4 regions of the Rhodococcus sp. NPDC060086 genome follow, and region 2 is predicted to be linked to each of the others. Evidence: riboswitches for the same ligand, from Rfam matches in the RefSeq annotation. Region 2 holds a riboswitch; each other region holds the start of a gene.
The links. Region 2 has a riboswitch for cobalamin ahead of ACFWB0_RS22490 (VWA domain-containing protein). Riboswitches for the same ligand answer to the same signal wherever they lie in the genome.
Positions count from the first base shown of each region.

Region 1 (7,612 bases), on a different contig from region 2:
GACGGTGTTCGTCGACGGTGAAGACCTCGATCAGTGGGAGCAGGCGCTGTCGGTGCCCACCACCGCGGTGTTCTTCGAAACCCCGTCGAACCCGATGCAGACTCTCGTCGACGTCCGCAAGGTCTCCGAGATGGCGCACGCAGCAGGCGCAAAGGTGGTGTTGGACAACGTCTTCGCCACCCCGCTGCTGCAGCGCAGCCTCGATCTGGGCGCCGACATCGTCGTGTACTCCGGCACCAAACACATCGACGGTCAGGGCCGGGTGCTCGGCGGCGCGATCCTCGGCCCCCAGGACTACATCGACGGGCCCGTCAAGAACCTCATCCGTCATACCGGTCCGTCACTGAGCCCCTTCAACGCGTGGACGCTCCTCAAGGGCCTCGAAACGATGCCCGTCAGGTTGAATGCCGCGGTCGACTCCGCGTTGCGTCTCGGCAGGTTCCTGGAGTCGAACGACAAGGTGCGCTGGGTCAAGTACCCCTACCTCGAATCGCACCCGCAATACGAGCTCGCGACGTCGCAGATGAGCGGCGGCGGCACGATCCTCACCTTCGAACTCGACGCCCCCGAGGGCGAAGGCAAGAAGCGTGCGTTCGAACTGCTCAACAAGTTGCGCATCGTCGACATCTCCAACAACCTCGGCGACACGAAATCACTCATCACCCACCCCGCGACCACCACCCACCGGGCAATGGGACCGGAGGGGCGCGCCGCGATCGGCCTGTCCGACGGAGTCGTGCGCCTGTCGGTGGGCCTCGAAGATCACGAGGATCTGCTCGAAGACCTGGCGCAGGCGCTCGCCTGACCCGGAAACGCTGTGGGATACGCTGCGGGTGCTCTGCCAGTCGGGCAGGGCGCCCGCAGCGTTTTCGGTGAAGCCGGTGAAAACCCGGAGCTGTCCCGCAACTGTGATCCCGGTTCCACCGGGTAAGCCAGGTCAGCCGGCGCCGCGGACACATACTGGTCCTCGGACGAAGGACGGTATCGTGCCGCAACTCGTCGTTGCAGCCGTGCTGTTTTCGTCCTCCGAGCCACGGAGGATGGCTGTGCCACTCACTTCCCGCAGGTTTCTCACCGCCGGTGTCGCCGCTCTTGCCCTGGTGATCGTCGGCTGCAGTAGCGGTGACGATGCCGCGTCCGACAGCACTGCACCTGCAGAGTCCGGGACGCCGCAGGCCATCGTGTCGCTGAGTCCGACCACCACCGAGATGCTCTACGCGGTCGGTGCGGGCGAGCAGGTGATCGCCGTCGACGACCAGTCCGACTACCCCGAGGGCGTCCCGGTCACCGAACTGTCGGGCTACAACCCCAACGTCGAGGCCATTCTCGGTTACGACCCCGATCTCGTCGTCGCCACCGACGACAACGGCGACCTCGTCGCCGGACTCGGGAATGCCGGCGTCGAGGTCCTGCTTCTTCCCGCTGCCGTCACTCTCGACGACACCTACGCCCAGCTCGAGCAGGTCGGTGCCGCGACCGGCCACGTCGCCGACGCCGCCGAACTCGTCGCGCAGATGCAGACCGAGATCGACGAGATCGTCGCATCCGTGCCCGAGCGTGAGACACCGCTGCGGTACTACCACGAACTGGACAACACGTTCTACAGCGTCACCGACGACACCTACATCGGCGAGATCTACTCGATGCTGGGCCTGACCTCCATCGCGACCGGCGGCGACGGATACCCGCAGCTGTCCTCCGAGTACATCGTCGAGCAGAACCCCGACCTGATCTTCCTCGCCGACTCGCAGTGCTGCGGTGTCACGCCCGAGACGGTCGCCGAACGCGCCGGCTGGGCGGAGCTCACCGCCGTCCGCGACGGGCAGGTCCACGTCCTCGACGAGGACATCGCGAGCCGATGGGGTGCGCGCGTCGTCGACCTCGTGCGTGAACTCGCCGCAATCGTCACCGCCGTTCCCGCGGGCCAGCCTGCGCCGTGATCACCTCGCGTCGCCGCGCACTCGTGTTGGGTGGCGCGGTGATCCTTCTCCTCGCGGCGATGCTCGTCGGGATCCTCGTCGGTCCCGCCGGGCTCACCCCGCGCGGTGTGCTGCTCGACATTCTCGACAAGATTCCGTTCGTCGACGTCGACTCGGGTCTGAACACGCGACAGCAGGCGATCCTGTGGAACATTCGCATGCCCCGGGTTGTGCTCGGTGTGATCGTCGGAGCGATGCTCGCGATCGCCGGCGCCGCCTACCAGGGCGTTTTTCGCAATCCGCTCGCCGACCCGTACCTCCTCGGCGTCTCGAGCGGTGCGGGCCTCGGCGCGACACTCGCAATCGTGGTGGGCGGCGCCGCCGGATTCGCGGGGGTGCCCGTCGCCGCATTCGCGGGTGGGATGCTCGCGGTGGGCGCGACCTACGCGCTCGGACGCACCGTCGGGGGCAGCCGCACCGAAGTCATCATCATCCTCGCCGGTGTGGCGGTCGCGGCGTTCGCGAACGCCATCCAGACGTTCTTCATGCAACTCCACGACGACACCTTGCGTCAGGTGTATTCGTGGATGCTCGGACGCCTGTCCACCGACGGCTGGTCCGACGTGCGGACGGTACTGCCGTACGTCATCGTCTCCATCGTCGTGATCATGCTGCACCGGCGCACCCTCGACGTGATGTCGGTCGGCGACGTCGAAGCCTCCAGCCTCGGCATCAACCCGGCCCGGGTGCGGCTGATCCTCGTGTGCATCGCGACACTCGGCACCGCCGCCGTCGTCTCGGCCAGCGGCCTGATCGGGTTCGTGGGCATCGTCATTCCCCACGCGGTGCGGCTGCTGATCGGCCCGGGACACCGACTGTTGTTGCCGTTGTCGCTGATGATCGGCGCGGCATTCCTCGTGCTCGCCGACGTCCTGGCCCGCACCGTGATGTCGCCGGCCGAACTGCCGATCGGTGTCGTGACCGCAGCGATCGGCGCGCCGTTCTTCCTCGTGGTGCTGCGGCGGAGCCGGGGTGTGGCATGAACGAGGTGATGTGCCGTGGCCTGTGCGCGGAGCGCGGCGGCGTACAGGTGTTGCACGACGTCGAACTCGTCGTCGGCGCGGGGGAGTGGGTGTCGCTCGTGGGTCCCAACGGGTCGGGCAAGACCACGCTGCTGCACGCGCTCGCAGGGTTGGTGCCCGCGGCAGGGGACGTCGAGGTCGCGGGGGTGACCCCTCGGCACTCGGGTCGCCGCGCCGTCGCGCGTGCGGTCGCGTTGATGCCGCAGCGACCGATCGTTCCCGAGGGCGTCACCGTGCGTGAGCTGATCCATCTCGGCCGCACCCCACACATTCCCCGCTTCGGGAGTGAAACCCCGCGCGACCGTGAGATCGTCGAGCGGGTCATCACGAGGCTCGAACTCGACAACTTCGCATCGCGGCTCGCGACCGCGCTGTCGGGTGGAGAACTGCAACGGGTCGTGCTGGCCCGCGCGCTCGCGCAACAACCGCAGGTCCTGTTGCTGGACGAGCCCACCAGCGCCCTGGACATCGGCCATCAGCAGCAGGTGCTCGATCTCGTCGACTCGATGCGACGAGAAGGGGAGTTGACGGTGATTGCGGCCATGCACGATCTGACGTCGGCCAGCCAGTACGGTGAGCGGCTCGTGCTGTTGGACCGAGGGCGGATCGTCGCCGACGGTCTTCCCACGGAAGTCCTCACCGTCGAGCGCATCGCCGACATCTACGGTGCGCGCGTCGAGGTACTCGACCGTCCCGCAGGCCGGGCGGTGCTGCCCTTGCGCGACCACCCCCGACCCGTCGAAGCACAGGAGCCGTGATGGAAGTACTGCTGCTGGGTACCGGAGCTGCGGACGGGTGGCCGAGCCCCTTCTGCCGGTGCGGATCGTGTGTGGACGCGGCGGGCAGGCGCGAGATCCGCGGCCAGACGGCAGCATTGGTCGACGACGTGCTGATGCTCGACTGCGGGCCGGAAGCGCCGCGCGCGGCGGTGCGATTCGGCCGGACCCTCGCGGAGGTGCGCCACATCCTCCTCACCCACGCACACCCGGACCATCTGGGCCCGCAGGCTCTGCTCTTCCGGTCGTGGGTCGAGGCGGGGCATGTCGTCGACGTGATCGGCCCGGCAGATGCCCTCGACGTGTGCCGGCCGTGGGCCGGGCCCGACGATCCGGTCCGGTTCGTGCCGGTGGAGGCGGGCGACGAACTGCCGGTCGGCGAGTACACGGTGCGGGTACTGGCAGCACAACACCGGGTGTTCCGCGACGGCGATGCTGTGCTGTACGACGTCGCCGGACCCGACGGGTCGCGGATCCTGTGGGCCTGCGACACCGGGCCGCTACCCCCGGCCTGGTTCGACACGGTGCGCGGTGCCGCGTTCGATGCGGTGTTCCTCGAGGAGACGTTCGGCGACCGTTCCGAGCTCTCACCAGGGCATCTGGGTCTACCCGAGTTCGCGGAGACCGTCGAGGCCCTGCGGGGGTGTGGCGCCGTGGTGGACTCGACGGATGTCGTCGCGGTGCATCTGGGGCACCACAATCCGCCGATCGAACAGCTTCGGGAACGTGTGCGCAACTGCGGTGCCCGCCTGGGCACCGACGGGGAGGTACTGCGGGTGGGAGCCGGATCGAGAGCGTCGCGGACGCTGGTACTCGGCGGGGTCCGCTCGGGGAAGTCGCGTCACGCCGAGGAACTGTCTGCGGCGTACGGATCGGTGGTGTACGTCGCAACCGGAGGTGTCCGCGAAGGCGACGACGAATGGGCGCACCGTGTCGCGCTGCACCGCGAACGCAGGCCCGGCACGTGGTCGACGATCGAAACCGTCGATGTTGCGGAGATCTTGCGCGAGGCCACGGAGCCGCTGCTGATCGACTGTCTCGGCACGTGGTTGACCGCGCGGCTCGACGTGCACGACGTGTGGAACGGCGGCGACGTGGCGGCCGTCGACGCCGACATCGACGAACTGCTCGACGCATGGAAGGCGTGTCGTGTTCCCGTCGTTGCAGTGAGCAACGAGGTGGGCAGCGGGGTGGTGCCTGCCACCGCGTCCGGGCGGTTGTTCCGTGATCTGCTGGGCCGACTCAACGCGTCGGTTGCGTCCGTGTCGGATTCGGTGACGCTGGTCGTCGCGGGCATCCCTATGCCGTTGCGCTGACACACAACGCGCGCAAATTGGACGTGGGCCACATTTCCTAGTTTCCTGCCTCGAATCGTGGCACACTGGATCCTCGGTGCCAGCGGGCAGAACATGGAGAGGAGGACTCGGATGCGTACCAGGCCAAATGTGTGGAATGGATCGCGATCGATGATCCGACTCCTCGACCATGAAGTCGAAAAGTCCGGTCGACCAACCGGATTCAGCTGCTGACACCCCGATTCCCGGGGTGTGTGCGCCCCGGGTTGCCAGTCGCCTCACCGTGACACCCCGGGCCGTTCACACGTCGAGAATGTGCAATCCAGAAGGACTCGAGTCCCCGCTGCCTGCGTGGGACACACCTGTGCCGCGACGGCCCGGAAGGAGACAGACCGATGACCATGACTTTGGCAGACCTGCTTGCTCCCACCTACGACGCTCCCGACTGGGACGTCGCCGCATGCCGCGGTGACGCCCACCCCGACCGATGGTTTCCGGACCCGAGCGAAGACTTCGACTACGCCGCACGCGTGTGCGCCCGTTGCCCGATCCTCGATTCCTGCCGCACCTATGCTTCCGAAGACAAGCAGTCCGGCGTGTGGGGTGGCCACGAGTACCGTCGCGGCAAGATCATTCGCTGACGCTGCTGTTCGTGTACGCAGCGCTCGAGTGAAAAGGCTTGACCCGGGACACCGTTCACGTTCGCGTCAGAACGGATTGCCGGTTCGGCCCACCAGATCGGCGACCGAGTCGATGATCCGCGTCGGACGGTAGGGATACAGTTCCACCGACGCGTGGGTGCTGATTCCGGTGAGTACAAGCAATGTTTGGAGCCCGGCTTCGAGGCCGCAGACGATGTCGGTGTCCATCCGATCGCCGATCATCAGAGTGTGCTCCGAGTGCGCACCGATCGCCCGGAGCGCTGATCGCATCATCAGGGCGTTGGGCTTGCCGATGAAGTACGGGTCGCGGCCGGTGGCGCGGGTGATCAGCGCGGCGACCGAACCGGTCGCGGGGAGCGACCCTCCGGGTGACGGACCCGTCGGGTCAGGATTCGTCGCGATGAACCGGGAACCACGTTCGACGAGCCGGATCGCGGTCGTGATCGCCTCGAACGAGTAGGTTCGGGTCTCGCCGAGCACCACATAGTCCGGGTCGCTATCGGTCAGTACGTAGCCGATGTCGTGCAGTGCGGTCGTGAGTCCGGATTCGCCGACGACATACGCACTGCCGCCGGGTCGTTGATTCGCGAGGAACGTCGCGGTGGCCAGGGCCGAGGTCCAGATGGATTCCGCAGGCACGTCGAGGCCTGTCCTCAGGAGCCGCGCCCTCAGGTCGCGCGGAGTGCGAATCGAATTGTTGGTGAGCACCATGAACGGAATCTCGTTCGTCCGGAGCTCCTCGAGGAACGCGTCGGCTCCGGGGATGAGGGCGTCCTCGTGTACGAGGACGCCGTCCATGTCCATGAGGTAGTTCCAGACCGGTGCGGTGGCAGGGGCGTCATCCGAACTCACCCGCACAGTCTCTCACCGGAACGTCAGGCGAGGAGCCGGTACAGACCGATCAGGCCGACCACGACGATCACTGTGCGCAGCGCGACGGGCGACAGGCGCCGGCCGTAGTGGGAGCCGAGCCACCCGCCGATCAGTGATCCCACTGCGATCAGCGCCGCGATGGTCCAGTTGATCCGATCGAATGCTACGAGGATGTACATCGTCGCGGCGACGACATTGACGATCAGTGACAGCAGGTTCTTCGCCGCGTTCTGTCGTTGGATGTGGTCGTGCAGAAGCGCACCGAACAGGCCCATCAGCAGGATTCCCTGGGCCGCCGTGAAGTAGCCGCCGTAGATGCCCACCGCGAAGGTGCCCACGATCAGCACTGTCATCCGGACGGGGCCGAGAGCGCCGTCCGCGTCGCCTCCGGCCCGCGCGAGCACCCACTTCTGAATCTTCGGCTGAAATACGACGAGCAGCAGCGCGAGGATCAGCAGCACCGGCACGATCGTCTCGAACACGGTTTCCGGCAGCGTCAACAACAGCCACGCGCCGAGGATGGCTCCGACGAAGGATGCGGGGATCTGCCAGCGTAGCCGCGGCCATTGGCCCCGCAGTTCCTTCCGATATCCCCAGGTTCCCGATATCCCACCTGCAATCAGGCCGATCGCGTTGGACATCGTCGCGGTCACGGGCGGTACACCGAAGGCGATCAACGTGGGGAACGTGATGAGTGTGCCGGAGCCGACGAGCGAATTGATTGCGCCGGCCCCGAGCCCGGCGAGGGCGACGAGGAACAGTTCGAGCGGAGTCACCGAGCGGAGTCTACGGCTCGTCGAAACCGGCGTTGTGTTCGATATCCGGTACCGAATCGAACATAACACCGGTCTCGATGCCGACCGCTCATAGACGTGCGCCTGCTCGGCGCAGTGCACGGTGCACTCGTTCGAGGAGGGTGTGCGGCCTGCGGTACAGCAGGTCGGCGCCGACGCGGATGACGGTCCATCCCAGTTCCGGCAGCAGTGCATAGCGGTCGATGTCGAG
Region 1 covers NZ_JBHWWZ010000023.1:938-8,549, forward strand. The annotation lists gene ACFWB0_RS14600 (O-succinylhomoserine sulfhydrylase) at 1-805, shown strand, start outside; cobalamin riboswitch at 839-964, shown strand; gene ACFWB0_RS14605 (ABC transporter substrate-binding protein) at 1,047-1,940, shown strand; gene ACFWB0_RS14610 (FecCD family ABC transporter permease) at 2,000-2,962, shown strand; gene ACFWB0_RS14615 (ABC transporter ATP-binding protein) at 2,959-3,759, shown strand; gene cobU (bifunctional adenosylcobinamide kinase/adenosylcobinamide-phosphate guanylyltransferase) at 3,759-5,093, shown strand; gene ACFWB0_RS14625 (WhiB family transcriptional regulator) at 5,468-5,713, shown strand; gene ACFWB0_RS14630 (HAD-IIA family hydrolase) at 5,780-6,538, opposite strand; gene ACFWB0_RS14635 (sulfite exporter TauE/SafE family protein) at 6,610-7,383, opposite strand; gene ACFWB0_RS14640 (DUF559 domain-containing protein) at 7,472-7,612, opposite strand, start outside.
Region 1: it holds a riboswitch for cobalamin, as region 2 does, so the genes downstream of both, ACFWB0_RS14605 (ABC transporter substrate-binding protein) here and ACFWB0_RS22490 (VWA domain-containing protein) in region 2, are expected to answer to the same signal.

Region 2 (7,612 bases):
TCGTCGGGTGTGGGAAGTTCGCCGGTCACGATGATTTCTTCGCGGTCGACCTCCACCGTGGCAGGCCCGGTGAACCAGTCGTCGGGTAGGCGGCCGGAGAACCATTCCTCGGCGTCGCCGGCATCGGGCACATCCGCCTGTTGCCAGCCCCCGGGGCGACCGAAGCCGTGTGAGTGCATACGTGGATTTCGCATGATCGTCCTCCTCGGACGGATCGACGTGCAGTTTTGCACTGATTACAGTGTTGCACTCAAGCGTGATCTACGCCACAACCGGCCGGGTGTTTCCCCCCGTCGAGAGATCGAGTGTGCACTTCGTGATTCCGCCACCTGGACTTTCTCAGGTAGTGGGCACAACAACTGCACACTCGATTCCCGAGACCCGCAGGCGATGAGCGCGGCCACTGCCAGCGCGCCCAGCCCCACCCGGGACGCGAGCCGCGCGGTGGGACCGATGTCTTCGGGCTTCGGTGCCGGTCCGTCGCCGAGTGTGCCGCGGTCTTCGGTGCCGCCGTCGTAGACGTTGACACCACCGAGTTGCACACCGAGAGCGCCCGCGAACGACGCCTCCACCGGCCCGGCGTTGGGACTCGGATGCTTGTGCGCGTCGCGTCGCCACGCACGCATCGCAGCCCGCGGCCGGGGCCCCAGGCCGACGGCGAGCAGCGCGGACAACCGCGCGGGCGCCAGATTGAGTAGATCGTCGAACCGTGCCGACGCCCATCCGAACTTCTCGAGATGTGGAGTGCGATGACCGACGCGGGCGTCGAGAGTGTTCGCGGCGCGGTAGCCGAGGAGCCCGGCCGGGCCGAGCAGTGCACCCCAGAGGAGCGGCGCCACAACGGCGTCCGACGTGTTCTCGGCAACCGACTCGATGGTGGCGCGGGCAATACCGTTCGCGTCGAGTCTGGACGGATCGCGCCCCACCAGATGCGTCACCTGCACCCGCGCGGCCGCGAGATCACCGTCGCGCAGCTGGGCGTCGAGGGTCCGTGCTTCGCGGCTCAAGGAGCGGCCCCCGAGCACCACCCAGGTTGCGCCGGCGGTGACGGCGGTGCGCAGCCAAGGCCGCGATCGGGTGGCACGGTCGGCAGCGCCGCCGAGTGCAACCGCCGATCCGACGAGCACCGACGTGAACACCACACCTGCGGCGCGGTTGTCGGAGTGGAGGGCCTTCTCGGTGGCGCGTGCGAGCCGGCCGAATCCGCTCACCGGATGCCAGCGACGTGGATCGCCGAACACCTGATCGGCTGCGTATCCGAGCACCAGGCCCGCGGCTCGTGACGGGACGCTCACAAGATCGACCGCCATGCGTCGACCAGGGCTGCGGTCGTGGCACGATCGCGGACGGCGATCCGCACCCACTCGTCGCCGAGCCCGGGGAACGTGTCGCCGCGGCGTAGCGCGAATCCCTTCGAACGCAATTCTTCCCGTGTCCCCACCGCAACCCGGACGAGAACGAATGGAGCGGCGGGGTCTCCCGCGACCTCCAGCCCGAGACCTATCAGCGCTTCCACGAGCGCGGCTCGGTCGGTCACGATCTCGTCGGCGAGCACGGTTGCCTCGTCGATGGCTTGCGGTGCGGCGCATGCGATCATCGCTGCCGCAGCGGGCGTCGACACCGACCACGGCGGTTGTTGCGCCGCGAGATCGGCGAGCACCGCGGGGTCACCGACGACGTATCCCGCGCGCACCCCGGGGATCGCCCACGTCTTCGTCAACGACCGCACCGTGATCAGACCGGGGATGCTCTCGTTCGACAGCGATTCCGTTTCGCCCGGCACCGCATCCATGAACGCCTCGTCGATCACCACGACACGGCCCGGACGCACCAGCGACCGCAGCGTCGAAGCCGGGTGCAGCACCGACGTGGGATTGGTGGGATTGCCGACGATCACGAGATCCGCGCCGCCCGGCACCGCGTCGGCATCCAGTCGGAACCCCTCGTCGGCGCGCAGCAACACGCGCCGCACCTCGTGACCGGCAGCGAGCAGGGCCGCCTCGGGTTCGGTGAACTGCGGATGCACCACCACCGGCATCCGCCAGGGTCGCGCCCGCGCGATCAACGTGAACGCTTCGGCGCCTCCCGCGGTGGGTAGTATCTGCTCGATGCTGCGCCGGTGCCGCCGTGCGAGTGCGGCGCGAGCGGCACCGGAGTCGGGATAGCGGTCGAGAGAATCGAGCGAGGATCGCAACGCGTCGTCGAGCCACCGCGGCCGCGACCTCCGCGACACGTTCACCGCGAGGTCGACGAGACCGTCGGTGGCGTCGCGGTCGCCGTGATGATGCAGGTCCACCCCCGCGACACGGGGCTTCCGAGGTGGTGCGGCCACCGGAGTGGCTGCGCGAGCAGCAGCGACGAAACGCTCCGCGAGTTGCGGATGCCCCGCCCAATGCGTGTGCAGATACGACGCGTGCAGCGTCGCGGTCGCGAAGCCGTCCGGACGTCCGTTCAGCAGCCAGGCGGGGGAGGAGCCGGGTTCGACGGTGGTGCGGTGGAATTCGTGACCCGTCACCCGGGTTCCGGCAGGACCGAGCAGACCGTCGGCGGGCGCGATCGCGGTGCGGTAGCCGAGTGTCAGCCGCGGCGTCATATGTGCGGAGACGTCCAGCGCTGCAACCATGTCCGTGCCATCGACGTCGCGACACAGGTACAGCAGGCCTGCACATTCGGCGACGGTGGGTACCCCACCTGCGATGGCAACGCGAAGGTGTTCGCGCAAGGGCGCATTGGCGGAGATGTCCGCGGCATGCACCTCGGGGAATCCGCCACCGAGATAGATACCGGCGGTGTCGTCGGGTAGGGCCTCGTCGCGCAACGGGTCGAAGGTGACCGTCCGGCATCCGGCTGCGCGCAAGATCTCCTCGGTCTCGGTGTAGCGGAACGTGAATGCGCGCCCGCCTGCCACAGCAATCACGGGACCGTCGGCGCCGGTGAAGGGAGGCTCCCACGGTGTATCGGGAAGATCGGATGCGGAATGCGCGATCCGGAGGACCTCGCCGAGATCGATGTGTTCGGAGATCTGCGCGGCGAGACGGTCGAGCTGCCCGGCGGCCTCGACACGTTCCTGAGCGGGTACGAGTCCCAGATGCCGCGACGGCGCCGAGATCCCGTCGTCGCGCTGTAGTACACCGAGGACGGGGATGCCGGTGGACTCGAGCGCGGCGATGACCTCGTCCGAGTGCCGCGTCGACCCCGCCTTGTTCAGAACGACACCGGCGAGGCGGACACCCCGGTCGTACGACGCCATGCCGTGAACGATTGCGGCAATCGACCGCGACGCGTGCGAGATATCGACGACGAGAATCACCGGCGCGCCCAGCAAGCCGGCGACGTGGGCAGTGGACGCATATCCGTCCGTGCCGAGCATCCCGTCGTACAGTCCCATGACGCCTTCGACTACCGCGACGTCGGCGCCGTCCGCGCCGTGCAGAAACAGCGGTGCAACCAGGTCGTCGCCGACGAGGTGCGGATCGAGGTTGCGTCCGGGGCGGCCTGTCGCGAGTGCGTGATACCCGGGGTCGATGTAATCAGGGCCGATCTTGTGCCCCGACACGATGTGCCCGGCGCGACGCAAGGCAGCCATGAGACCTGTTGCCACGGTAGTCTTTCCGTGTCCGGACGCCGGTGCGGCAACGACGAAGCGCGGAATGGCTACCACGCTGCACCCTCTACCATGCTGCATCCTCTACCATTCGATGCCCCTCTGGCCCTTCTGCCCCGCATCCATCGGATGCTTGATCTTCGTCATCTCGGTCACCAGATCGGCGACCTCGATCAGCTTGGGGTCGGCGCGGCGCCCGGTGATCATCACGTGTTGGTGCCCGGTCCGCGACGTCAACGTCTGCACGACCTCGTCGACGTCGATCCAACCCCACTTGATGGGATACGTGAACTCGTCGAGGACGTACAGGCCGTGTTGCTCGGCGGCGAGGCGTCGCTGGATCTCACGCCACCCCGCGAGCGCGTCGGCGGCGTGGTCCTCGTCGCTGCCTTCTTTGCGCGACCACGACCAGCCCGAGCCCATCTTGTGCCACTCGATGGCGCCGCCCGTGCCGCGCTCGTCGTGCAGCTCACCGAGGGTTTCGAACGCCGTCTGCTCACCGAGCCGCCACTTCGCGGACTTGACGAACTGGAACACCGCGACCGACCAGCCCTGATTCCAGCCGCGCAACGCCAACCCGAACGCGGCGGTGGATTTGCCCTTGCCGTCGCCCGTGTTGACCATCAGCAGCGGCCGGTTGCGGCGCTGGCGGGTGGTGAGCCCGTCGTTCGGTACGACCTCGGGTTGTCCCTTCGGCATCAGGCTGCCCTTCCACGCACGATCGAGGTGAGGGCATCGGCATGAACCTCGCCCACCTGCACATATTCGGCGCCGAGCCGGTCGGCGAGCTGCGCCGCGAGCCCCATCCGGAAGCGACCGGTCTCGGAGTCGACGACCACCGCCGCGACTCCCTGGGCAGCGAGGACGTCGGCGGCTTGGAGCGAGCGGGCGACCGCGTCGGCACCCGAGGTCGCGCGCCCGTCGGTGACGACGACGAGCAGCGCCCGCCGATCCGGGTCGCGCAACCGATGCCGGCGGAGGGTCTCGGCGGCCTCGGCCAGGCCCTCCGCGAGGGGAGTGCGGCCACCGGCGGGAAGCTCCCGTAGGCGCGCCGCCGCGATGTCGACCGAGTTCGTCGGGGGCAGTACGAGGGTCGCGTCGTCGCCGCGGAAAGTTACGAGACCGACCGTGTCGCGACGTCGGTACGCGTCGAGCAGCAGCGAAAGGATCGCGGTCTTGACCTGCGTCATCCGCTGCTTCGCTGCCATCGAACCGGACGCGTCGACGCACAGCAGCACGAGGTTCGCTTCCCGCCCTTCGACGACCTTGCGTCGCACCTGCCACCCGTCCGAACCGAGGGCGCTGGCGCGGATGGTGGCGGGCAGGTGGACGGGGCCGCTGTCGCCCGCACGATCGCCGACGGTGCGCCCGATGGTGGTTGCCGCCTTCGACCGGCGACCCGCGACACCACGCCCGGTGCGGTCGACGGAGAACAGTCGTGTCCGGTACGGATCGGCCGGCGCATCCACCGAGGTCGGGGCGCTGCCACTCGAGCCGGACGCTGAGTCTGCCGGGGAGTCTTCCGGGTCGGGCGCGCCGCCACCGTCGGGGTCGTCGTCGGGATCGAGGTCGGGATCAGGCTGCGAATCGGGACGATTCAGCAATTCGTCGAGCAGATCATCATCGGTATCGGGATTGTCGAACGGGTTGCGGCGCCGCCGATGCGGCAACGCGAGTTTCGCGGCCACGGCCACGTCCTCGCGGGTCACCTCGTCACGACCGGCCCACGCCGCATGTGCGACCGCGGTCTTGGCGGTGACGAGATCGGCGCGCATGCCGTCGACGTCGAACGCCGCGCAGATCTCGGCGATCGACACCAGGGCAGCGTCGCTCAGGCGCACCGCCGACACGCGGTCGCGCGCTGCAGCGATCCGCCGGGACAACTCGGCCTCGGCCTGCGCCCACTGCGCGACGAACGATTCAGGATCCGCGTCGAATGCCATTCGGCGACGCACGATCTCGACGCGCAACTGCGGGTCGCGTGGAGCCGCGACGTCGACGGCGAGACCGAACCGGTCGAGAAGTTGCGGGCGAAGCTCGCCTTCCTCCGGGTTCATGGTGCCCACCAGGACGAACGAGGCGGCGTGGCCGACGGACACCCCGTCGCGCTCCACCGTGGACCGACCCATGGCGGCAGCGTCGAGCAGCAGATCCACCAGGTGGTCGTGCAGCAGATTCACCTCGTCCACGTACAGGACTCCGCGATGAGCGAGGGCGAGCAGACCGGGTTCGTATTCGGCAGTTCGGGCAGACAGGGCCTTGCCCAGATGCAGCGACCCGGTGACCCGGTCTTCGCTCGCGCCGACGGGGAACTCCACGAGCCGTGCCGGCCGGAGGTGCGACTGCGCGTCGACCGGATGAGGGCCGTCGGGGCAGTGCGGGTCGGGGAAGGACGGGTCGCACGCGAACCGGCAGGCCTCGACCTCCGCGACCTGCGGCAACAGTGCTGCTTGCGCGCGAACCATGGTCGATTTGGCGGTGCCCTTCTCGCCGCGCACCAGCACTCCGCCGATCGACGGCGACACCGCGCACAACGTCAGGGCCAGCGACAGGTCGTCGGAACCGACGACCGCGCTGAACGGATACACGAGCATTCCAACCTCCACAGGCTCCCGCTGGGATGTCCACTTCGGCAACTGTTCGAAGGCCGGTATTCGGACTTCCCGGTCGAGCGTCGTGCGATCACCTTCCCGGACCTGACGGTCCAGTGGTTGCGCTCACGCGCATGATCGACGACTCCCGGGTCACCGCAGCGGGCCTGCGCCGGATTCTCACCGGCTTCCCGATTATCCCTGTGAAGGGCACCTTCGAGTGTCTTGCCGCGGACGAGTCTAGCCACACGTCCTGAGTTAGGGTTCACGGCCATGGGTTCACGGATCACGGTCGTCGGTATCGGCGCCGACGGGTGGAGCAGTGTGTCGGCGATCGGCCGGGAGCGCGTGCTCGCTGCCGGCACGCTCCTCGGCGGCGCACGACACCTCTCGATGATCCCGCCGACCGACGCGGTCCGCGAGCCGTGGCCGTCCCCGCTGCTGAGCGGTCTCGACGACCTGCTGGCCCGGCATACCGGGATGGTCGTGGCACTCGCGTCCGGCGACCCGCTGACCTCGGGTATCGGCTCGACCCTCATCCGCAGGCTCGGCCGCGACGCCGTCGAGGTGATCCCCACGGTGTCATCGGTGACTCTCGCCAGAGCCCGCATGGGGTGGGCCGCCGAGGAATGCGACACGGTCACCCTCGTCGGACGCGACGTCGACGCCCTGCGCCGTTATCTGACGCGCGGCCGACGCCTGATCGTGCTGACCTCGACGTCGTCGAGCCTCGGCGAGATCGCGCGGCTGCTCGTGGAGGAGGGGTTCGCGGATGCCGCAGTGACGGTGCTCGCTGACCTGGGCGGTGAAGAGAATCGAATCGACGGCACAGCAATCACTTTCGTGGGCTCTCTCGCCCCGGAACTCAGTCTCCTGTGCATCGAGTGCGTCGGGGCGGAAGGGCTGTCCACGGCCCCCGGACTCCCGGACGAGTGCTTCGAGAACGACGGTCAGCTCAGTAAGCGCCCGATCCGGGCAGCCGCGGTATGCGCACTCGCGCCGCGGCCGGGAGAACTGCTGTGGGACGTGGGTGCCGGTGCCGGATCCGTCGGCATCGAGTGGGCCCGAACGGATCCGCGCTGCCGCACCATCGCGATCGAGAAGGACCCGACTCGCGCCGACGCGATCGCGCGCAACGCGGCCAGGCTCGGTGTGCCGTCGCTGACGATCGTGAGAGGTGGTGCACCCGAGTCGCTCTCCGAACTGGATACCCCCGACGCGATCTTCGTCGGAGGTGGTGGGAGTCGGGACGGTGTGCTGGACACCTGCTGGGAGGCACTGCGACCGGGTGGTCGCCTCGTCGTGCATTCGGTGACCCTCGAGACCGAGGCCGTGCTCGTGCAGTGGTGGAAGAAATATGGAGGCGAGCTGTCGCGGTTGTCCGTCGAACAGGCCTCATCGATAGGAACATTCACCG
Region 2 covers NZ_JBHWWZ010000057.1:16,200-23,811, reverse strand. The annotation lists gene ACFWB0_RS22510 (hypothetical protein) at 1-194, opposite strand, end outside; gene ACFWB0_RS22505 (cobalamin biosynthesis protein) at 237-1,310, opposite strand; gene ACFWB0_RS22500 (cobyrinate a,c-diamide synthase) at 1,292-3,685, opposite strand; gene cobO (cob(I)yrinic acid a,c-diamide adenosyltransferase) at 3,689-4,303, opposite strand; gene ACFWB0_RS22490 (VWA domain-containing protein) at 4,303-6,198, opposite strand; cobalamin riboswitch at 6,232-6,428, opposite strand; gene cbiE (precorrin-6y C5,15-methyltransferase (decarboxylating) subunit CbiE) at 6,469-7,612, shown strand, end outside.

Region 3 (7,612 bases), on a different contig from region 2:
AGGTGCCGCCGACCCCGAACACCGTCGAACCCGGGGTGTACGGGTGCGTTCGGGCCTGGGCACGCGCGTTCGACACGGGCCGGCGGGTCAGCGACGCGGCGGCGACCGCGGCGTTGTCGATGATGCGGTTGACGATCATGTCTGCGGTGTCGTCCGGAACCTCGACCGGGTCGGTCGCAACCTCCGCGATCCGCCACGCAAGGTGCCCTTCCTTCGGAAATTCTTCCGCGGACCGATGGGTGCGTACGAGATGTGTCTTCACTGGATCCTCCGAACGTCGGCGCTTCGGTTTGCACGCTACGCAGGATTAACAAAGTTGGAAATGCCTTGCAAATGACTATTTTTGCGGAACACATCGAGCAAATTTGCGAAGATTGCGTAAGGTCAGGATGCTAGATTCGCACCCATGCAGAAGATGTACGCCGGGGCCCGTCTGCGCCGCCTGCGGGAGGAACGCGGGATGACCCAGACCGCGCTCGCGACCACGCTCGGGTTGTCCACCAGCTACGTCAACCAGCTCGAGAACGACCACCGTCCCCTCACCGTGCCGGTACTGCTGCGCTTGAACTCGATGTTCGACCTCGACATGGTGTTCTTCGCTGCCGACACCGACGCCCGTCTCCTCGCGGACCTCCAGGAGGTGCTCGCGGAGAACCCCGACACCACTGCGGTCTCCGCCGCCGAGATCGACGAACTGTTGTCGCGCACTCCGTTTGCAGCACGCGCACTGGTGTCGCTGCACCGCCGACTGCGCGGCGCTACAGAACAGCTCGAGCAGCTCGCCCCGGGCGATCCGGGAGTCGTCGCCGACCAGACCGCAACGACCCCCTACGAGGAGGTCCGCGACTTCTTCTACGACCGCCGCAACCATATCGCCGGACTCGACGATGCTGCCGAGGAACTGTTCACCAGCCGCGGACTGACAGTGGGCGGGCTCGATCTGCAGCTGAGCAGCCTGCTGCACGACGAACACGGCATCACCGTGACCATCCGCACCGACGAACCCGACCGCATCGGACCGAAACGGTCGTACGACCCGGTCGCGAAGGTCCTGACCCTCGCGCGACGCCTCACCCCCGGCCAACGCGCATTCCAGCTGGCGACTCAGCTCGCGTTCATCGCACACGCCGACACCATCGACGCGATCGTCGCAGGTGCCGACGCACTGCCCGAACGCTCACGGGCCCTTGCTCGCGTCGGCCTGGCCAACTACTTCGCCGGCGCGCTGATCCTGCCGTACACCCAGTTCCTTCGCTCCGCCGAGGCCCTGCGCTACGACATCGATCTTCTCGGCGCGAAGTTCGAGGTGGGCTTCGAGACCGTGTGCCACCGGCTGTCGACACTGCAACGACCCGGGCAGCGCGGGGTGCCGTTCTTCTTCGTCCGCACCGACCGCGCCGGAAACATCTCGAAGCGGCAGTCCGCCACCGCTTTCCACTTCTCCCGTGTGGGCGGTAGCTGTCCGCTGTGGGTTGTGCACGATGCGTTCACATCACCGGGTCGCATCCTGACGCAGGTGTCTCAGATGCCGGACGGCCGCACCTACCTCTGGATCGCCCGCACCACCCATGAAGCAACGCCCGGGTATCTCGCCGCCACAAGGGATTTCGCGATCGGCCTCGGCTGCGATCTCGGTTACGCCGACAAACTCGTCTACTCGAGAGGGTTGCGTCTCGACGATCCTGACACGACCACACCGATCGGCGCGGGCTGCAAGGTGTGCGACCGTCCGTCCTGCACCCAGCGGGCGTTCCCACATCTGGGCCGCACCATCCGGATCGACGAGAACAACGCGGGACTCGTTCCGTACTCGGCCTCGGAGAGCCGGTGAGATGGGCAACGAACGACATCTCGATCCCGATGTCCACTGGTGGGCGCAGGCCGACTGCCGGTTCTTCGGCCCGTCGCCGTTCTTCGGACCGGACGCCGAAACGCCCACGGAGCGGTCGCGCCGTGAGAACCACGCCAAGCAGATCTGCTCCGGTTGCTCCGTCGTCGACGAGTGCCTGCGGTACGCGGTCGACACCGGCGAACAGTTCGGGATCTGGGGTGGCACCTCGGAACGGGAAAGAAAATCACTCACCCGTGCGTGATCTCGACATCCAGGACTACCAGAATCACGCACGGGCAACGGAGCTGCGCAACCTGCGATAGCGGATCGCAGGCGCCCCGTCGTCGACCGTTACCGTCGCGTGCACCCCGTAGACCTTCTCGATCAGGTCTGCGGTCAGTGCCGCGGACGGAGTGCCGTGCGCAACGATACGACCATGCGAGAGCACCACGACCCGGTCGCAGAACATCGCCGCGAGATTGAGATCGTGTAGCGCCACGTAGCTGGTGACCGGCAGCGCCGCGACCCGTTCGAGGATGTCGAGCTGATGCTGGATGTCGAGATGGTTCGTCGGCTCGTCCAGTAGCAGTTCCTCGGGTTCCTGCGCGAGGGCGCGGGCGATCTGCGCTCGCTGCCGCTCTCCACCCGACATCGAGCGCCACAGCCGGTCGGCGAACTCGACCATCCCCGTCACCGCGAGCGCGCGCTCGATGGCGTCCGTTCCGCCCTCGTCACGTCCGAAGACGTCGGAGTGCGGAATTCGACCGAGCCTCACAACATCTCGTACCCGGATGTCGACTTCGGTGTGCGCGTGCTGACCGACCATCGCGACCCTGCGCGCGAGATCCCTGCGACCGAGACTGCCGATGTCGGTTCCGTCGAGAGTCACCGCGCCTCGGTCGGGACGATCGATGCCGGCGAGCAGGCGCAGCAGCGACGACTTGCCCGAGCCGTTCGGTCCGAGCAGCCCGATCGTCTCGCCCTGCACGGGATCGATCGTCACGTCGTCGATGACGAGATTCCCACCGCGGCTCCATCGCAGCGACTGCACGGACAGTGTCACGGCGTACTCCTCGTACGGAACAGGATCAGCGCAAAGGCCGGCACACCGATCAGAGCGGTCACCACACCCACCGGTATCTCCTGCGGTGCGAACACGGTGCGGGCCACCGCATCCACCCACACCATGAACACCGCACCCACCACAGCGGTGACGGGTACGAGGTGACTGTGCCGGGGGCCCACCAGGAATCGTGCGGCGTGCGGTAGGACGAGACCGACGAACCCGATCGCTCCCGCGGCGCTGACCAGCACGGCGGTGATCAGAGCGGTCACCAACAGGAACATCAGCCGGGTGCGTCCCACCGAGATCCCGAGCGTCGCGGCGGTCGACGAGCCGAAGGTGAACGCATCGAGCGCGGACGCCCGGAGCATGCACACCACGATGCCCAGCCCGCACACGGCACCGCACAGGGCGACGTCACTCCACGTAGCGCCGGACAGCGACCCCAGCAACCAGAAAAGCACCCCACGGGTGCGCTCGGCATCGGCAGACGAGATGACGATGAACGATGTCAACGCCGAGAACAGTTGTGTTCCTGCAACACCCGCCAGTACGACACGTGAGGTCCCGCCCCCTGCGCCGGTGGCGAGCAGCAGCACGAGCGCGAACGACGCAAGCGCACCCAGGAACGCACCACTCGACAGCGACACGGCACCGCCGCCGATACCCAGCACCGCGACCATCACAGCGCCGGTCGATGCGCCGGACGAGATACCCAGGACGAACGGATCCGCCAGCGGGTTGCGCAGCAACGACTGCATGATCACACCGCACACCGCGAGACCCGCTCCGCACACCGCGGCCAGCAGGGTCCGCGGCAGTCGCAACTCCCACACGATCCCTTCGCGGATCGCGCTCACCGAACTGTCCGCCAGACCGATCCGATCGAAGATGACCGCGTACACGTCCGACACAGAGAGTTCGGCGGGGCCGATCGTGACCGTCGCAGCGATCGACATCGCCAGTACCGCGAGCCCGACCACGACGACGACCGCTGCGACCGGGGTACGTTCGGCAGGCGACCGGTCTTTCGTCGCCGACACCATCAACCCGCGAGGTTCCACTCGCGCAGAGCGCCGGCCACCTTCTCGATCCCGTCGATCGTGCGGATCGACGGGTTCATGTCGGCACCGTTGACGACGATGTACCGCTGGTTCTGCACAGCTGTCAGACGCTGGGTGACCGGATTCGATTCGAGGAATTCGATCTTGCTGTCGAGTGCGTCGCCCGCGATGCTGCGCCGGCTCAGATCGCCGAGCACCAGTGCCGTGGGATCACGGTCGAGGATCGATTCCCAGCTCACCTGCGGCCACTCGTTCGTGGTGTCGTCGAACACGTTCTTCGCACCGACGGAGTCGGTGATGATGCCCGATGATCCGCAGCAGCCCGCAACGTACGGGGTGGCGGTGTCGGCGAACCAGTACGCGAGCGACGCTCCGGAGGCATCGATCTCGCCCGCAGCGACCTCGTACCGCTGCTCGAGTTCGGCGACGAAATCTTCTCCACGCTCGGCTACGTCGAAGATCGCGGCGAGTTCGCGGATCTCCTTGTACACCGACTCCATCGTCAGGGGTTCGGTGCGGTTGCCGTCGGAGTTGACGCTGTCGTCGTCCTTGCCGTCGCAGTCGGTGGGCGACAGGTACGACGGGACCCCGATCTGCTCGAACTGCTCCGATGTCGCGACTCCGCCCTCGCCGAGGGTGCCCCCGAAGGAAGCCGACACGAAGTCGGGTTCGGTGTCGAGCACGACCTCGAAGGAAGGATTGTTGTCGGCGAGGCGCGGGACCTTCTCGTTCTCGGCCGCGAGGTTCTCGCGCACCGGGTCGGTCCAGGTCGCGGTGCCGACCATGCGGTCGGCCAGGCCGAGCGACAGCAGGATCTCCGTCGACCCCTGGTTGAGCGACACAGCCCGCCGGGGAGGCCCATCGATCGTGACGGTGCGCCCGCAGTTTTCGATGCTCAGCGGGTAGTTCGACGTCGACGACGCGGTGATGTCCTGCTCGGTGGTATCGGTCTCGGTGTCGCTCGACGAGCAACCTGCCACGGTCATCGCCGCAGCGATGAGTGCGACACCGACACGCAGCATTGTGGGCCGCCCCGTGCGGGCGGCGAATATCGGAGTGTTCATGTCCATCCTCGTGGTGTTGCCTCGGTCGGCGCAGGTGTCCTGGCTCCCGGATCGACGCTCTCCCCCGGCCTTCCAACCCGTGCGGGCCGTGACCATGAATTGGGGAATCGCTCCTCGGTGACAGTTGCGGGACAGCCCCGGATTCGCACCGGTGTTCCCTACGTCGGTTCGAACAGTACAAGACCGGCCTCGGCCTCCGAACACGTGGATGCCTCGTCCACCTCGGTCCGCTCGTGATCAGAGGACGGCTCGTGACTCCCGAAGCAAAGAGGCGTACGACCGCAGCAGCTCCCAGACGTCCGAATCATTCACGTCGAGCCTTCCGGTGCGTCCTGTGGCCGTCAACGCTCCGGTGAGTCGTCCGTCGCTCGAACGCACGGGCACGGCGAGTGCGGTCCGCCCGATACGACTCTCGTCGACCTCGTACGCAGCATCCGAATCCTGGACGCCCCGCAGTTCCGCCGCCAGTTCCGACGGCTCGATCTTGGTGCGCTCGGTGACGCGGCGAAGTCGGCCGGTGCCGATCAGTTCGGGCCGCTGCGCCAGAAGCAACTTGCCGATCGCCGACGCATGCAGGTGCGTCGTCCACGTCGATTCGCCGGGCAGTTCGTGGTCGGGGTCGCGATCCACCAGGTGTACTCGCCCACCGCTGTAGGAGGCGAGGTAGATGCCGTACCGAGTCCGGCTCCGCAACTCTTCGACGACGGGGCCCGAGTCGACGTGTTGCAACGGATCGGGCGCGGCAGAGGCGAGTTCGCGGATCCGGCACCCGAGCGCGAAACCCGATAGGTCCTCCACACGCACGAGATACCCGTCGGCCACGAGGAGGTTGAGGAGCCGGTATGCGGTCGCAGGCGGGGTGCCGGTCAGTGTCGCGATGTCTCGCGCCGACGCGCCCGCACCGAGAGTGGCGACGGCCTCGAGCATCGCGAGGGCGCGTTGAACGGCTCGCGGCTCATGCCCTCCCGAGCCGACACTCATCGCTGCTCCGCACCCGGATGGTCGACACCGACGAGAGCCATGTCGCCTCGAGCGTTCTCGGCGAATGCGCCCGAACCGGGGAGCACGTCTTCCGAACCGGGACTGTCGAATATCCCGACAGCGGCGAGACTCGCCGGGCGCGCACGGCTCAGATATCGATACCAGAGCGTCGCACTCACCGGAACAGCAACGACGGCGACGAGTCCTGCGAACCGGCCGTCCAGTATGTGATCCGCGACGATGAATCCGATCGCCGCGACGCCGATAGCGGCTCCGAGGCAACCTATCCGGGCGATCGCCGGCGTCGACTCCCGGATCCGGGAGAGGAACGCCACCGCCGAGGCTGCTACCAGGACATAGGCGATCAGCAGTGCGACGCGCAACGTGACGTTGATCCAGTCCGGTCTGGCGCCGACTGCGGCAAGAGCCGACGCGACGAGCGCGAGGACCGACACTGCAGCGACGAGCGCAACACACGGAGTGCGCAATCCGCTGTGCACCACCCCGAACGCTCTGGGCAGGACACCTTCGACGCCCATCGAATACAGCAGTCTCGATGCGGCATTCGACGAGGCCATCGAGGAGGCAAGCCACGAGCAGCACATCCCGATGTGCAGCAACGCAACCACCGCCGGGTTCACACCGGTCGACGTGCCGTGCAGGTATGCCCCGACCAGGGTGTCGGCGTGCCCGCTCCAGGCGGCCCATCCGGCGAATACGAACAGGGTTCCGCAGATGATCGGAGTGGCGAGCACAGTACGGGTGACGGTGACCATCGGGCGCCGCGCTTCGGGTCCGATGAACGTCGCACTCTCGAAGCCGGCCAAGGCGAACAGGGCAGCGAGGACGACGGGAAGCCACATTCCGGAGCCGCCCTCAGGAAGCGGTTGCAGTGGCGTCGATTCCACACCGGACACCATCATCAGCCCGATGATGAAAACCAGTGAGCAGACCTCGATCACGAGGATCGCGAGTGCCGCGAACCGAACACCGCGCAGCAGCGCGACAAGAATCACCGCAGCGATCACCAGGTATACCGCGAGGGTCGCGGGACCACGGATCTCGATCCCGCACAGGGCCGCGATGGTGATCACCGCCAGCCCGCCGGAATACAGACTCAACGCTCCACTGACCAGATACTTCACAGCCATCGCTATGCCGGCGGCCAGAGCAGCGCGTGTACCGAGGCCCTTCGCGACGAACGCGTAGAAGCCCCCGGACGCGACCATCCGCCGAGTGAACTGTGTGGTGCACCAGGCGATCATCGTGACGAAGACCGTCGCCACGACAATCGCGATCAGACCCGAGGCCAGCGCCTGGTGGGTCAGCATCGTGAGGGGCAGCAGCACCATGGAGGCTGCCGGCGCTGTGGTGGCGACGGATTGAGCGAGAACCTCCCAACCCGACAGCTGTCTGCGGCCGAGCGCATGGAGGGGCGAGACGGCGGCATGCCGAGGTTCTCGAGACGCGAACGACCGCGCGATGGCATCCGCCAATGCAGATGTCTCGGTCATGACACCTCCCTCTTTCCGGTGAGCTCGACACCGGCCTCGCAGAACCTAGCCACAATGTGTTTCCCGAGTGTTTCGGGCGTGAGTCGTGCGTCGCC
Region 3 covers NZ_JBHWWZ010000052.1:4,780-12,391, reverse strand. The annotation lists gene prpD (2-methylcitrate dehydratase PrpD) at 1-262, opposite strand, end outside; gene ACFWB0_RS21600 (short-chain fatty acyl-CoA regulator family protein) at 407-1,831, shown strand; gene ACFWB0_RS21595 (WhiB family transcriptional regulator) at 1,833-2,093, shown strand; gene ACFWB0_RS21590 (ABC transporter ATP-binding protein) at 2,118-2,894, opposite strand; gene ACFWB0_RS21585 (FecCD family ABC transporter permease) at 2,891-3,853, opposite strand; gene ACFWB0_RS21580 (ABC transporter substrate-binding protein) at 3,940-4,980, opposite strand; cobalamin riboswitch at 5,032-5,225, opposite strand; gene ACFWB0_RS21575 (IclR family transcriptional regulator) at 5,260-6,003, opposite strand; gene ACFWB0_RS21570 (APC family permease) at 6,000-7,517, opposite strand.
Region 3: it holds a riboswitch for cobalamin, as region 2 does, so the genes downstream of both, ACFWB0_RS21580 (ABC transporter substrate-binding protein) here and ACFWB0_RS22490 (VWA domain-containing protein) in region 2, are expected to answer to the same signal.

Region 4 (7,612 bases), on a different contig from region 2:
CCTGCACTTCCAGATGCCGCTGCGCGACTTCGACGTGCGCCCGCCCATGATCAACGTCTCCCAGTCGGAGTTCGAGCAGATCATGGTCGACACCCTCGAGCAGAACCCGCTCATCACCCTGTACTGGCAGGCCTCCATCGCAGGCATCCTGCGCGGGGACGACGAGGTCACCCTCGAGATCGACACCGCCGAGGGCAAGCGCCACCTGCGCGCGCAGTACGTCGTCGCCGCGGACGGCGGCCGCAGCCGCATGCGTGAACTCGCCGGCCTGCGCCTGCAGGGCACCAGCTACGAGGGTCGCTACGTCATCGCCGACATCCACTGGGAGTCGGATCTGCCCGCAGAGCGGATGGTGTGGTTCGACCCGCCGAGCAACCCCGGCTCGACGATCATCATGCACAAGCAGCCCGGCGACATCTGGCGCATCGACTACCAGCTCGACCCGTCCGAGGACGCCGAGATCGAGACCCAGGAAGACGCCATCCGGGCCCGCATCGCCAAGCACCTCGACTGGCTGCAGAACGACCTGCCGTGGACCCTCGAGTGGAAGGGCTTCTACAGCGCCCGCGCACTCGCACTCGACGAGTTCACGCACGGACGACTCCTGTTCGCCGGCGACGCAGCACACCTCGTCCCGATCTTCGGTGTGCGCGGCCTGAACTCCGGCATGGAAGACGCCGAGACCCTCGCGTGGCAGCTCGCGGCCGTGATCAACGGCAACGCCGACACGGCTCTGTTGCAGGCGTACTCCTTCGAACGTCACAACGCGTGGCAGCAGAACGTCGCCAACGCAGGCAAGTCGACGCTCATCATGAGCCCCGGCAGCCACGGCTACCGCACCACCCGCGACGCGGTACTCGCGCTCGCGGTGGGCCGCCCCGAGTTCGGTCATCTGATCAACCCGCGCCAGTCCAGCGCCACCCACGCTCGGCTCTCGCCGCTCACGTGGTCGGTTGCGGCCGGTGCCGAAGGGGTGCTTCCGGGCGACCCGGTCGAGGACCGCAAGATTCGCATCGAGGGTGTCGACACCTCGCTCAACGTCGCGCGTGGCACCGGTTTCGCAGTGCTCGGCGTCGGACTCGACGAGGCGGGCAGCGTCGCGCTCGCGACCGCGGCCACTGAACTCGGCACCGCTCTGTCGCCCGAGAGCGTGCGCGCACTCGCCGTCGACAGTGCTGCCGCCGACGGCGTCACCGTCCTCGACGCTGCCGACCTGGCGGATGCGCTCGGCGCGACCCCCGGCGAAGCATTCGTCATCCGTCCCGACGGTCTGCTGCTGTGCCGCGTGCCGGTCGCGCAGTTGTCCGGTGTCGCGGGCGCACTGCGGTCCGGTGCCGCACCGGCCGGTGACGCGCTGCCCGCGCGTCCGGCCGAGCACGTCACCGAGGACGAGCAGCGTCGTGAGAACGTGTGGCTGGGCCTGTCCACCGCACTCGACCAGGTCGCCGAGGACGATCGCGAAGGCTTCCTCGCCCGGCTCGCGCTGATGCTCGGATCCCAGGTCGATCACCGGCAGTTCGAGGAGGCCATCGCGGCCGCCTCCGACACCTCCCCGGTGCGCGTCGAGGTGCTTGCACCGCAGGCCTGATCCCCGCTGCACTATGGCCGAATGTCACCTTCGTTCAGTTGGATTGGATGAAGGCGACATTCGGCCATTCTGTGCCTGTATCGCGTTACTACCGGTTCTGTCGTCGGACGCGTTCCACCAGCCGTTCGTGCCGAACGTCGGGGTGTTGACGAGGGCATGTCGAGCACTTCACTCCGTGCGGCCCGTTGTACAAGAGGCAGCACGACACCCTGTGCACGAAGGTGCACGGCGGTTCCTGGACGTCGGACACAACGGACTGGAATCGCGGGTCCGGCAACCGAGGTCCCGGGAGTTGTTCCGAGATTCGCAGCACCGTCGCGCGCGCAGCGTCCATCGCTTCGTCCACCCGTCCGGTGGCGGCACCGGCCCACAGGAACCGCGTGGCGATGGAGTCCACCGCCACGGCCCACAGTCGCCGCTCACCCTTCCCACAGAGGGACGCCATGTATTCGATTCCCGACCCCAGGGCTTCGGTGAGCGCAGACTCGGCCGATGTGGTGAGGACACGAGTGGACCGTGCGCCGACCAAGCGTCCGTACATCTTTCTGTTCGGCGAGAAAGTTCCGTCCAGTGTCGAGGTCTCACCGCGGGGGGTGAAGTCGATGTCGCGACCGGTCAGTGCGCGGCGATGCAGTACCACGTCCTGCAGCGCGGGGCTCAATCCCGTGCCCGTCACGAACAGGCTCGCGATCGTCGGCAGCACCACCGAGTTGCTGATCGCCCGCCACAGCACGGTCCCCAGGATCAGTGGGTCGTCGACCTCCCACCGCGCGGCGCGCAAGTGCAACTCGTTACCGATCCATTCCGGATCGAGGATCGCGGAGCCGGGGATCTCGTGCGAACCCGTGTCGAGTACCAGGGGAGCGTGCTCACTCACCGGCAGTGCACTCATCAGTTCGGTGAGTACAGCTTCCGCGTTCGTGAGTGAAATGTCCGTCATCGCACGCCGCCTTCGGTCGGTCATCTCAGTGAGCCCAGATCCATCCGTGGTTCGATCTCGCTCTGCGGCAACAACTCCACCTCTTCGAGCGCTTGCCGAAGTTGTTCTGCCGAGTCCATCATCAGAGCGCCGCTGCGTCCCATGTCGGTGGGAAGGTTGAGAATTCGGCCTTGCGTCACGGCATCCATCGAGCGAGTTGCGGGATTCTCGGTGAGTAGAGCCAACTTCGCTTCGAATGCGCCGGAGCCATCTCCGGTATCGGTGAGGACGATGATATCCGGGTTCGCGGCGGTCACCGATTCCCAAGACATCTTCGGACTCTTCTCGTCGACGTGGTCGAACACGTTACGCGCCCCCGTCACGTCGATGATGGACGTGAACAAGTGGGGATTCCCCGCGCTCGACACACCTTCGTTCGACACCGAGGTGACGTACATGACGGTGGGTGCGGTAGCTGCCCGTGGGGCCGATTCCATCTCCTCGCGACGCTGCTGCAACTCCTCGATCTTTTCCGCGGCTATGTCGTCGTGGCCGACGATGCTGCCGATGTTCGACAGATCGGCGTATGCCTCATCCCACGGGGACATCGCCTCCATCGAACCGGGAAGGCATGTCGGGGTGACTGTGTACGCAGGAATGTCGAAGTCGTCGTTCAGTCGTTCCGGCGTGATGTTCTTTTCCACGCTGAAGCCCCAGCCGTGTCCTGCCATCACGACATCGGGGCGCTGAGCCTGGATGGTTTCGAGATTGAAGGACTCCTCGGATGTCATGGGTAAGGCGTCGATGCGCTCTGCGCCGTACATGCCGCGAAGCTGGTCGAGCCGTGAATTGCGGATACCGCTGATCGCCGTGATCCGGTTGTCTGCCTCCAGTGCAAGCAGATTCAACAGGATCTGGCTGTCGTTGGCGTAGATCGCGGTTGCGGGCGATGGGAAGGTGAGTTGCTGTCCGCAGTTCTCGACGGTGACATGACCGTCCGGGGAGGCAACGTCGCTGTCGGTGCCGCTGCTACACCCGGCGAGTGCCACAGTGGCTGCGAGGAGGCCGACGGCGAGTGATGCGGGCGCCGGTGTGCGCGACCGCATCGTCGAACGGGACTTCGGATGATCAGGCATGGTTCTCCGTTGGTGGTCGGATCCCTGCTGCATCGGAGCCGAGCACCAGGTGCTGTCGTCCGGTCGCGGGATCGGTGAGTTGGGTTGCAGGAACAGAAAAGACGCGTGCGACAGTTGCCGGGGACAGGGCATCGTGCGCGTCGGCGCATGTTTCGAGCGTGCCGTCGTGAAGCACGGCGACCCGGTCGAAGTGCGACGCGGCGAGTGTGAGGTCGTGCATTGCGGCCACCACCGTGCAGCCGAGACCGCGCAGGGTCTCGAGTAGATGGATCTGATGACGAATATCGAGGTGATTGGTTGGTTCGTCGAGGATCAACAGGGTTGATTCCTGTGCGAGTCCTCGGGCAAGCATCGCGCGGCGTCGCTCGCCGCCGGAGAGTTGATCGCAGCGGCGGTCGACTGCATGGGCCAATTCGACGGTGGCCAGCGCGCGGAGCGTCACTTCCCGGTCCGATTCCTCTCCCAAAGACCATGGAGATCGGTGGGGGATGCGGCCCATGGAAACCATCTCGCCGAGCAGTAGATCCTGAGGCGGTGTCTCCTCCTGACCGACATAGGCGATCGTTCTGGCCCGCGCACGAGGTGGAAGGGAATAGAGGTCCTGGCCGTCGATGGTGATGGTTCCCTCGGCCGGAGCGCGCAAGCCTGCGAGGGTCCGGAGCAGCGTCGACTTGCCGCTTCCGTTGATTCCCACCAGGGCGATCATCGCGCCGTCCGGAAAGTCGAGGTCGATGCCCGACAGAATGTCCGTTCCGGCGATCCGGCAGCCGATGTTTCGCATCTGGATATGCATCAGTCACCGTCCGAGAAGCTGTAGTGTCGCCGTCCTAGCAGGAAGAGGAACACCGGCGCCCCCACGAGGCCGGTCATCACGCCGAGGGGGAGTTCCTCCGGGCTCAGCAGCACCCGCGCTGCGATATCGATCCACAGCAGGAACAGCGCGCCGCCGAGCGCAGCGACCGGGAGAACGACCCGGTGGCGCGCACCTACCAGGAGCCTGGCGAGATGCGGCATGATCAGGCCGACGAATCCGATGCCACCGGACACCGAGACCAACACACCCACCAGGATCGACGACAATGCGAAAAGTCCGAGCCGAAGCTTCTGGACGGGCACGCCGAGCGCTCTGGCAACGTCCGGTCCGCTCGCCAGCGCATCGAGCCACGAGTGGATCGCGAACAGAATGACGGCGGACGCGACTACGACAAGCAGTGCAGGAAGAATCTGTTTCCACATCGAGCCCGCAACGCTTCCGAGCGTCCAATGCAGGACCGAGCGAACGGCATCTCGGTCGTCGCTGAGGAACACCAGAAAACTGGAGACGGATGAGAACGCCGAAGCCATGACCACACCGGTCAGAATCAGCCGAAGTGGTGTCAATCCGCCCTGTGCCATGGAGACGCCGAAGACTGCGGCGCCGGCCACCATAGCGCCGAGCAGTGCGCCCAACGACAGGGCCCACACGCCGAGTGTGGTCAGCACGCCGAACATGATGACGAGTGTGGCCCCGACGCCGGCACCTGCCGAGATCCCCAGAAGATATGGATCGGCGAGGGGGTTTCGCACCAAAGTCTGCATCGCGGCGCCGGCCATGGCCAGACCGGCGCCGACGATCAGCGCCATCAGAATACGTGGAGCTCGCAGTTCCCAGATGATCGTGTCGTACACCGGATCAGGACCTACACCGCCGGTGAAGTGGGCTCGCACGACGTCCCACGTGGCGGAGAAAGGCACCGGCTCGGACCCGAAGGTCAGCGACAGGAATCCGCTGGCAACTACGGAGACGCCGAGGAAGACCAGGAGCGGGATCGCCGGAACCCGAGTGGGTCGCGGCGATTTCGCGACCTCGAGCACCTCAGCTGCCCGACGGGGTCGATTCGATTCCCGATGGAGGAGTGAGAGGGACCCCCGGCGCGGAGATGGGGGCATGAATGGGCATGGCAAGGTAACTGATCTGGGGGTGCATCGTTCGTTCTCTCGTATCAGGGGCCCAATCGCGAGGCCCGAGTCTGTGATTCGGCGAGCCAGCAGGTTTTCGGACTCAGGATCGTTCCGACAGGACGCCTTCCCAGACCGTTTCCGGTCCAGTGGCACGTGCCCTGTCGGTCACCTTCACCGCTGCGCGACAGCTCCGGATTCTCACCGGATTCCCTTTGCGTTTCCGACGCATGATCTGCGTCAGGGTTGCGTCTGACTCGTGGAGAACGTAACACAGGCGTGACAATGGCCGTGAGTTCGGATCCCCTGTGCGAGATTCCGAGCCCACGGCCATTGTCACGCCGGTGACTGCTCGTCAGAGCAGCGCGTCGAGCGCCTCGGTGATCGGGGTATCGCCGTTGTTGAATTCGATGGTACGACCCGCGGTCTCGGGACGTTCGAGCACCGCAGCGACGACGGCAGCGACATCGGCGCGCGACACCTGCCCCGTGTCGCTCGCGCCCTGGCCACCGATCTCGATCTGCCCGGTGGGCGGGTCCAACGTCAGCGCGCTCGGCCCCAGAATCGTCCATTCGAGATCGGTGCCCCGCAGATGCGCATCGGCGGCGGCCTTCGCCTCGGCGTAGGGATGGAAATTGTTGTCCTCCGGTACGCCGTGATCCGGCCGAGCCCCGAAGTACGACACCATCACGTACCGGCGCACGCCCGCTTCCTGCGCGGCCGTCATCGACTCGATCGCTGCATCGCGGTCCACGGAATACGTGCGGGCGGGGTCGCCGCCGCCGGCGCCTGCAGACCACACCACCGCGTCGTGCCCCCGCAGCAGTTCGGCGAGCGCCGTGATGTCGAGTTGTTCGACGTCGGCGACGACCGGTGTGGCACCTGCCGCTCGTACGTCGTCGGCGTGGTCGGGGTTGCGGATGAACGCACTGGTCTCGTGGCCGGCGTCGGCAAGCAATCGCTCGAGATGGAGTGCGACCTTGCCGTGTCCGCCGAAGAGTGCGATGCGTGCCATGTCGGGTGCTCCTTGGTATTCGGGATCAGTGCCGCCTCCCAGCATGCCTGCCTGCCCGGGTCCGTGTGTCCGAACCACGTCAGCGCAGCCGTTCGAGTGCCGCGTCGACGAGATGCTCGGCGATCGCCATCGACGACGTGGCTCCGGGGGAGGGTGCATTGCGCAGGTCGCGCCACGAGCCGTGGATTCCACCGTAGGTCTCGCGTCCGGGCGAGAGAAATGCGTTGGGCCCCAACATGACTTCACCGTCGATACGCTTCGTCAGATGCACCCCGAGGAACGGGTAGCGAGGGTCGGGCACCGGATGGATCAGGCCACGAATCTTCGAGGCGGCCGCGGGTTTCAGCAGGCGGTAGTCGCCCGCATCCGTCACCTCGTCGGCGAGCGCGCGGCTGACTGCGGCGTAGTCGATGATCGCGGTCTGCGGTGAATGCAGCGCGGAGATGCCCACGGCGTGCGGCTCGATCGCCGTGATCTCGTCGGCACCGATTCGCCGGATGGCCGGGACTCCGTTGGCGGTCGCACGAGCCTCGATTGCGTCGAGTCGATCGAGTTCGGACTCGTCCAACGCGACGACGAGCTTTTCGCAGTCGTCGTACGGGATGCCCTTCTCCGCAACGAATTTCTCCAGCAGATCGACACCGCGCCGACACAGGCGAGCCTTCAAGCCCCCCAGGGTGTATTACAGGCCTGCTTGCACCACACCGCTGTTGTGACCGGTCTGGTGCGCTGCGAGTGACGACTCCTTCTCGAACAGGGTGACGTCGTGGTCCAGCACTGCAAGGCGGCGTGCCGTGGCGGCGCCGATGATCCCGCCGCCGACAACGGCGACGCGCAGCGTACTCATGGCGACACTCTATTCGCGTCGATACAGGGCATCCAGACGATGCAGGACTTGCGCCTCCACCAGGGGAAGATCCCAGAGTGGGACGCATGGACGACAACGCGCTGCCCTCGATCGGCCATCTTTCGGCGACGCCGCGGACTCAGCCCTTGTGGTCGGAGCTGTAACCCCA
Region 4 covers NZ_JBHWWZ010000002.1:187,511-195,122, forward strand. The annotation lists gene ACFWB0_RS02580 (FAD-dependent oxidoreductase) at 1-1,588, shown strand, start outside; gene ACFWB0_RS02585 ((2Fe-2S)-binding protein) at 1,677-2,528, opposite strand; gene ACFWB0_RS02590 (ABC transporter substrate-binding protein) at 2,549-3,643, opposite strand; gene ACFWB0_RS02595 (ABC transporter ATP-binding protein) at 3,636-4,436, opposite strand; gene ACFWB0_RS02600 (FecCD family ABC transporter permease) at 4,436-5,497, opposite strand; cobalamin riboswitch at 5,652-5,853, opposite strand; gene ACFWB0_RS02605 (SDR family oxidoreductase) at 5,937-6,596, opposite strand; partial or broken gene ACFWB0_RS02610 (FAD-dependent oxidoreductase) at 6,676-7,443, opposite strand; gene ACFWB0_RS02615 (FAD-dependent monooxygenase) at 7,583-7,612, opposite strand, start outside.
Region 4: it holds a riboswitch for cobalamin, as region 2 does, so the genes downstream of both, ACFWB0_RS02600 (FecCD family ABC transporter permease) here and ACFWB0_RS22490 (VWA domain-containing protein) in region 2, are expected to answer to the same signal.